Linked DNA regions of Microbispora sp. ZYX-F-249. The protein of the gene in region 1 binds, or shares a complex with, the protein of each later gene. Links are inferred from orthologs where the notes say so. Each region holds a gene or a part of one and is shown on either strand. Other genes may lie near its edges.

Region 1 (2,916 bases):
GGTACCGCTCGCCGCCGGGACGCGCGTCGCGCCGGCCGCCGTCGCCCTGGCGACCGGAGTCACCCGTACGGCCGCGGGGGCGGTCGTCGCGTGCGTCGCCGGCGCGGCGGTCGCCGTACCGGCCGCCACGCGGGGCGTCCTCGTCGCGGAACCGCCGGGAGTCCGGCCTGTCGGACCGTTCGGGCCTGTCTGATCTGTCGGACCTGGAGTCGAAACCGTACCCGGACCGGGAACCAGGGACGCGGGAGCCGCCGCGCCGGTCGCCCTGGGGACGGAAGCCGCCGGATCCGCCGCGGGATCCACGCGAGCTCGCGCCCTGCTGACCGGTGCTCCGGCTCCGACCGCGTCCCTCACCGGACGGGGTGCCACGCCTGTTGTTCACTACTTCTGCTCCTCAAGAATTTCCACGTCGTCCGGGAGGAACGGGGCGAGTGCGGGTAGCTCGTCGAGGCTCCGCAGCCCCAGTCTCTCCAGGAAGTAACTCGTCGTCCGGTAGAGCACGGCCTGGCTCTCCGGGTCGGTTCCGGCCTCTTCCACGAGGCCGCGTGCGACCAGCGTCCGCATGACGCCGTCGCTGCTCACGCCGCGCACCGCCGCCACCCGGGCCCGGCTGACCGGCTGCCGGTAGGCGACCACGGCGAGGGTCTCCAGCGCGGCCTGCGTCAGCCGCGCCTGCTGGCCGTCCCTGACGAACCTCTCCACCAGCGCGGCGCATTCCGCACGGGTGTAGAAGCGCCAGCCTCCGGCCACCTCCCGCAGGTCGAAACCCCGGCCGGAGGCCGTGTATTCCCCCGACAGCGCGCGCAGGGCGGCGGCGACCTCCGCCGTCGGGCGTTCGAGCACCTGCGCGAGGGTCACCTCGGCGACCGGCTCGTCCACCACCATCAGGATCGCTTCGAGCGCCGCGGTGAGCGAGGGTCCCCCGGGCGTCCCGTCCCCGCCGGGCTCTCCGGCTTGAAGCGCCTGATCCCGCTGCCCGCCGGGCGTTCCGGCGCCGGGGTCGTCGCCGGAACGGGGAATGTCGGTCGCTTCCATCGCTCCTCGCTCGTCGTGCGGTGGTTCCGTCTCCGCCGCCGGCCCGGCGCCGCCTCGGCGTCGGGGCGGCGATCCCGCCTCACTCGTCCCGCGCCGCGTCCGCCTCGGCGGGCCGCTCCTCGCGCCGGCCCTCGTCGTAGTCGTCGCCGACTGTGACGTCGCCGTCGTCGGTGCCCGTCCAGGTGACGTAAAGGTCGCCGAGCGGTTCGACCTGCTCGAAGGAGACCGCGGCCTCCCGGAACAGCTCCAGGACGGCCAGGAAGCGGGCGACGACCTCGAACGTCCCCGCGCAGTCGGCGGTCAGCGCCCGGAAGGTCGCCGTGTGCAGCCGCCTCAGCCGCTCGACAAGAATAGCGGCTTGCTCCCGGACGCTCGCCAGCGGTTGATAGATGTGCGAGACCGACACCGACGGCGGAGCCTTCGGCGTGAAGGCCCGCGCCGCGATCTTGGCGAGCTGCTCGGGCCCGATGCCGAGCACGAGTTCCGGCAGCAGGTCGGCGAAGCGCTTCTCCATCGGCACGGCGCGCGGGAAGCGCAGCGCCTCCTCGGCCATCCGGCCGGAGAAGATCTTCGCGACCTCCTTGTACGCCCGATACTGCAGCAGCCGCGCGAACAGCAGGTCGCGGGCCTCCAGCAGGGCGAGGTCCTCCTCGTCCTCCACCTCTCCGGTGGGCAGCAGCCGTGCCGCCTTGAGGTCGAGCAGGGTCGCCGCGACGAGCAGGAAGTGGCTGGTCTGGTCGAGGTCCCACTCCGGCCCCCGCGACCGGATGTACGCGATGAACTCGTCGGTGACCTTGTGCAGGGACACCTCGGTGATGTCCAGCTTGTGCTTGGAGATCAGCCCGAGCAGCAGGTCGAACGGCCCTTCGAAGACGTCCAGGTGCACCTGGAAGCCGCTCGGCGCGCTCTCCTCGCTCCCCTGGTCGGTCTCCTGGCCGGTCGTCACGCCTGCCATTGTCCCCTACCGTCGCGGCCCGGCGGGATCAGACGCGGGCGGGCCACCTGGCAAGCAGCTCGCGGGCCAGCTCGCGGTAGGCGGTGGCGCCCATCGAGCCGGGGTCGAACTGCGTGATCGGCTCTCCCGCCAGCGTGGCGTCGGGGAAGCGAACCGTACGGTTGATGACGGTGTGGAACACCTTGTCGCCGAAGCCCTGCATGATCGTCTGCAGCACCTCGCGGGCGTGCAGCGTCCGGGGGTCGTACATGGTGGCGAGCAGGCCGTCGATCTCCAGGTTCTTGTTGAGCCGCTCCTGGACCTTGCCGATCGACTCCATCAGCAGCGCGACCCCGCGCAGCGCGAAGAACTCGCACTCCAGCGGGATCATCACGCTGTGCGCGCAGGTGAGCGCGTTGACCGTGAGCAGGCCGAGGGACGGCTGGCAGTCGATCAGGCAGATGTCGTAGTGCGGCAGCAGGGGCTCCAGCGCCCGCTGGAGGGCGTACTCCCGCGCGACCTCGTTGACGAGCCGGATCTCCGCGCCGGACAGGAAGATGTTGCTCGGCAGGAGCTGCATGCCCTCGACGGTCGTGTCGATCAGCACGTCCTCGACCGTGACGTCGGGCTCCTCCATGATGAGGTCGTAGACCGTCGCCTCGAGCGGCCGGGGGTCGATGCCGAGACCGACCGACAGCGCGCCCTGCGGGTCGAAGTCGACGAGCAGCACCCGCTGGCCGACCTCGGCGAGCGCGGCGCCCAGGTTGATCGTGGTGGTCGTCTTGCCGACGCCGCCCTTCTGGTTCACCATCGCGACGATGCGCGCGGGCCCGTGCGACTCCGGCGGGGTCGGCTCGGGGAACACCGGACGGGGACGGCCGGTAGGCCCGATCGCACCGGGAGCCCCCACCCACGTCCCCTCTGTGGTCGCAGTCACCTGTTGGTCC
Region 2 (4,333 bases), on another replicon or contig:
TTCGCGGGCTCCTCGATCACGGGAGCCTGCGGCTCGGGCGGGGCCGGCGGCGCGGGCGGCAGGTCCTTCGCCTTCGGCCGGAACAGCAGCCAGAGGCCACCCACCGCCAATATGGCGACGATGGCCACGATCACGATGATGCCGAGGTAACCGTCCACACCATGCAGTTTCCCAGATCACCCGCATTACTCCCGCCAGCGCACAGGTCATTCGAGCGATCCGGAGGGGCGGAAACGAGCCCCCGGGTAAACGGGAGACGCGCTCTGCCTAGACCTTCTCGCGGAGGCGCTGGCTGACGACCTGAGTGACACCGTCGCCGCGCATGGACACGCCGTACAACGCGTCGGCGATCTCCATCGTGCGCTTCTGGTGCGTGATCACGATGAGCTGTGAAGTCTGTCTCAGTTCCTCGAACAGCGTGAGCAACCGCTGGGTGTTGGTGTCGTCGAGGGCCGCCTCGACCTCGTCCATCACGTAGAACGGCGACGGGCGGGCCTTGAAGATCGAGATGAGGAACGCGACCGCCGTCAGCGACCGCTCTCCGCCGGACAGCAGCGACAGGCGCTTGACCTTCTTGCCGGGTGGCCGGGCCTCGACCTCGACGCCGGTCGTCAGCATGTCCTCCGGATCGGTCAGCAGCAGGCGCCCCTCCCCGCCGGGGAAGACCCGCTGGAAGATCCCCTGGAACTCGCGCGCCACGTCCTCGTACGCCGCCGCGAAGACCTGCTCGACCCGGTCGTCGACCTCCTTCACCACGAGCAGCAGGTCGCGCCGGGTCTTCTTGAGGTCTTCGAGCTGGGAGGTGAGGAAGGCGTGCCGCTCCTCCAGCGCGGCGAACTCCTCCAGCGCCAGCGGGTTGACCTTGCCGAGCTGGGTCATCTGCCGCTCGGCCGTCCTGGCCCGCTTCTCCTGCTCCTCCCGGACGTACGGCACCGGCGGGTCGCCCGGCACCGGCACGCCCGGCCCGTACTCCGCGATGAGCGGCTCGAGCTCGATGCCGTACTCCTCCAGGGCGCGCTGCTCCATCTGCTCCAGGCGCAGCCGGCGTTCCGTCCTGGCCATCTCGCTGCCGTGGACCCGGTTGACCAGGGCGTCCAGCTCGGAGCCGAGCTCCCGCACGCGCAGGCGCACCTGCTTGAGCTCGGCGTCGATCTGCCCGCGCGCCCGATCGGCCTCGTCGCGCTCCTCGGCGGCCCGCGCGAGCGAGCCCTCCAGCGCGCCCAGGGCGGCGCGTGCTCCGTCGGCCACCGCGGCGGCGATCTCCGCCTGCCTGCGGCGGCGTTCCCGGTCGGCCGCGGCCCGGGCGCGGTCCTGCCGCTCGCGCTGCGCCGCGCGCAGCAGGGCCTCGGCGCGGCCGGCGATGCCCCGCACCCGCTCCTCGGCCGTACGGACGGTCAGCCGGGCCTCCATCTCGGCCTGCCGGGTGACGCCGCAGGCGGCGGCCAGCTCGTCCCGGGTGTCGGTGGTCGGCTCCGCCTCCAGCTCGGCGGCGTACTCCGCCTCGGCGAGCTGCTCCTCCAGCTCCACGACCGCGGCCTGCGCCTGTTCGCGCGACTCCTGGGCGTCCAGCACGGACCGGCCGAGCCGGGCCGCCTCGTCCTGCGCGGCCTTGACCGCGGCCTCCAGCCGGGCGAGCTGCTTGGCCGCCGCCGCGGCCCGCTGGTCGGCCTCCCGCTGCCTGCCGCGCAGGCGGTCGAGCCCGGCCTGCGCCGCGTTCAGCCCGTTCTGCGCGGCGTTGACCCCGCTCTGGGCGGCGCTCACGCCGCTCTGCGCCTCGGCGACTCGCGCCTGCGCCGCCTCCAGCGCGAGCTGGCACTCCCGCTCGGCGGCCACGGCCTCGGCCAGCGCCTCCGCGTGCCGTTCGGCCCCGGCCCGGGCGGTGGCGAGATCGGCGGCGGCCTCGTCCAGGGCCGTACGCATCTGCAGCAGCGAGGCGCCGCCGCCGGAGCCGCCGTGCGCGGCGTGGACGCCGAGCAGGTCGCCGGACGTGGTCACGGCCCGCAGCTCGGGGTGGGCGTCCACGACCTTGCGCGCGGTGAGCAGATCGGGCACCACGACCACGCCGGACAGCGACGCCTCCACGGCGGGGCGCAGCTCGTCCGGCACGGTGACCAGGTCGGCGGCCCACTCGGCGCCCGCGACGGGCACCTCCGGCCGCCTGTCATGACCGCTCCCGCCACCGTTCCTGTCGCCGGCGATCAGCAGGGCGGCGCGACCGGCGTCGGCCTCGCGCAGGTGCTCGACGGCCGCGACGGCGGCGGTGAGCGAGGCGACGGCCACGCCGTCGACCGCCAGGACGGCCGCGACGGCCGCCTCCGCACCCGGGCGTACGGCCAGCAGCGTGGCGATCGGGCCGAGCACCCCGGGCAGCCCGGCGCCGAGCAGCGCGGCGGCCCCGTCCGCTCCCCCGGCCAGGCTCATCTCCAGTGCCTCGCACCGCGCCTGGAGAGCGGCGACGGCGCGCTGCGACTCCGCGTCGGCGGCGCGGGCCGTGCCCACGGCGGCCTTGGCGGCGGCCAACGCGTCCCTGGGCGCGGCCAGCTCGGCCCGCTCCCGCTCCACCACGGCCTCGGCCTGCTCGGCCACGGCCCTGGCCTCCTCCACCGCGGCGCGGGCGAGGTCGACGCCCTCCTGCGCGGCCTCCAGTTCGGCCGCGAGCCCGGGGTCGGCCGGCGCCTCGTCGAGCGCCTGCGCGTCGAGCTCGTCCTGGGCCTGTTCGGCACGCCGGGTGGCGTCCTCGACGGCCTTGGTGAGCCTGCCGATCTCGTCCCCCGCGGCCCTGGCCCTGCTCCTGGCCGACTCGACCTGACCACGCAGACGGGCGAGGGCCTCGCGGCGGTCGGCCGCGGCCCGGGCGGCGAGGGCCAGGCGCCGCTCCTCTGCGGCCAGCGCCTCCTCGGCCTCGGCACGGACCTCGACGGCGGCCGCGAGCCGCTCACGCGCCTCGTCCAGCTCCTCCGCCAGCACCCGCTCCTGCTCCCGCACCTCGGCGGCCTCGCGCTCCAGGTCCTCCGGGTCGCGCCCGCGCCGCTCGATGGACGCGGCGTCGGCGGCGTGCCGCCGCCGTTCGGCCGCGAGGCTCTCCACGCCGCGCAGCCGTTCCCGCAGGGCCGAAAGGCGGTAGAAGGTCTCCTGGGCGGCCTTGAGACGCGGCTGGGCCTCGTTCTCGGCCGCCTCCAGCTCCGCCTCCCGCCGCTGCCCCTCGGCCAGCTCGGCCTCCACCTGGGCGCGCCGCGTCTGTACGGCCGCCTCGTCGGCCTCCTCCCGCTGCAGGGTGTCGCGGAGGGTGATCACGTCGTCGGCGAGCAGGCGCAGCCGCGCGTCACGCAGGTCGGCCTGGATGACGGCCGCCTTGCGGGCGATCTCGGCCTGGCGGCCCAGCGGTTTGAGCTGACGGCGCAGTTCGGCCACGAGGTCCTGGACGCGGGTCAGGTTGGCCTGCATCGCGTCGAGCTTGCGGAGGGCCTTCTCCTTGCGTTTGCGGTGCTTGAGGACGCCCGCGGCCTCCTCGATGAACGCCCGGCGCTCCTCCGGTCCCGCGTGCAGCACCTGGTCGAGCTGGCCCTGGCCGACGATGACGTGCATCTCCCGGCCGATGCCCGAGTCGGACAGCAGCTCCTGGATGTCGAGCAGCCGGCAGGTGTCGCCGTTGATGGCGTACTCGCTCTGGCCGGACCGGAACATCAGCCGGCTGATCGTCACCTCGGTGTAGTCGATGGGGAGCGCGCCGTCGGTGTTGTCGATCGTCAGGGTGACCTCGGCCCGGCCGAGCGGCGGGCGGCTGGAGGTGCCCGCGAAGATGACGTCCTCCATCTTGCCGCCGCGCAGCGACTTGGCGCTGTGCTCGCCCATCACCCATGCGAGGGCGTCCACGACGTTGGACTTGCCGGAGCCGTTGGGGCCGACCACGGCGGTGATGCCCGGCTCGAAGCGGAGGGTGGTGGCCGAGGCGAATGATTTGAAGCCGCGTAAGGTGAGCGTCTTCAGGTACACGTCCGCCCCCCTTGATGCCGCCCGGCGTTTGGGGGGAAAGACTACAGCTCCCGGCGGCCGGGCACGCGGGATAGGCACCGGCGGCACGCTTGTGAAGGGAAGACCGGAAACGACAAGCGGGGCGGTTCGCCCATCTCTTTATGATCGATTAGCCGCCGAATCAATTGCCGGGGAACGGCGGCGGAAATGGCAAGGGACGCCTTTGCGGGGCGTCCCTACAATCCTTTCCCGTTCCTGCCGGACCTCAGGTGAGAGCCGGCTCGCGATCCTGCAGCCGGACCAGGGCCTCATCACGAGTTTGCGCCGCGAGCGCGTCGTTCTGGGCCTGGAGCCGGTTGAG

Evidence for each region. The genes of interacting proteins can lie anywhere in the genome.
Region 2: the proteins of AAH991_RS22090 (region 1) and AAH991_RS05470 are in contact, whole or in part, in a crystal structure (PDB 3ZGX), measured with the Bacillus subtilis proteins. The link is inferred for Microbispora sp. ZYX-F-249 from one-to-one orthologs.

The regions. Positions count from the first base shown.
Region 1 is NZ_JBDJAW010000018.1:98,313-101,228, reverse strand. What follows is about bases 53-2,901. They hold AAH991_RS22090 (segregation and condensation protein A), read right to left. Parts: upstream 1,991-2,901; coding sequence 1,115-1,990; downstream 53-1,114. Other genes in these bases: AAH991_RS22085 (ParA family protein), read right to left, coding at 2,019-2,901; scpB (SMC-Scp complex subunit ScpB), read right to left, coding at 382-1,035; AAH991_RS22100 (pseudouridine synthase), read right to left, coding at 53-382. In the rest of the region: more of AAH991_RS22100, read right to left, coding at 1-52; more of AAH991_RS22085, read right to left, coding at 2,902-2,906. UniProt on the Bacillus subtilis protein: Participates in chromosomal partition during cell division. May act via the formation of a condensin-like complex containing Smc and ScpB that pull DNA away from mid-cell into both cell halves.
Region 2 is NZ_JBDJAW010000003.1:215,547-219,879, reverse strand. Bases 68-4,333 are described here. They hold AAH991_RS05470 (chromosome segregation SMC family protein), read right to left. Parts: upstream 3,994-4,333; coding sequence 268-3,993; downstream 68-267. Other genes in these bases: AAH991_RS05465 (hypothetical protein), read right to left, coding at 4,238-4,333; ftsY (signal recognition particle-docking protein FtsY), read right to left, coding at 68-158. Outside these bases: more of ftsY, read right to left, coding at 1-67. UniProt on the Bacillus subtilis protein: Required for chromosome condensation and partitioning.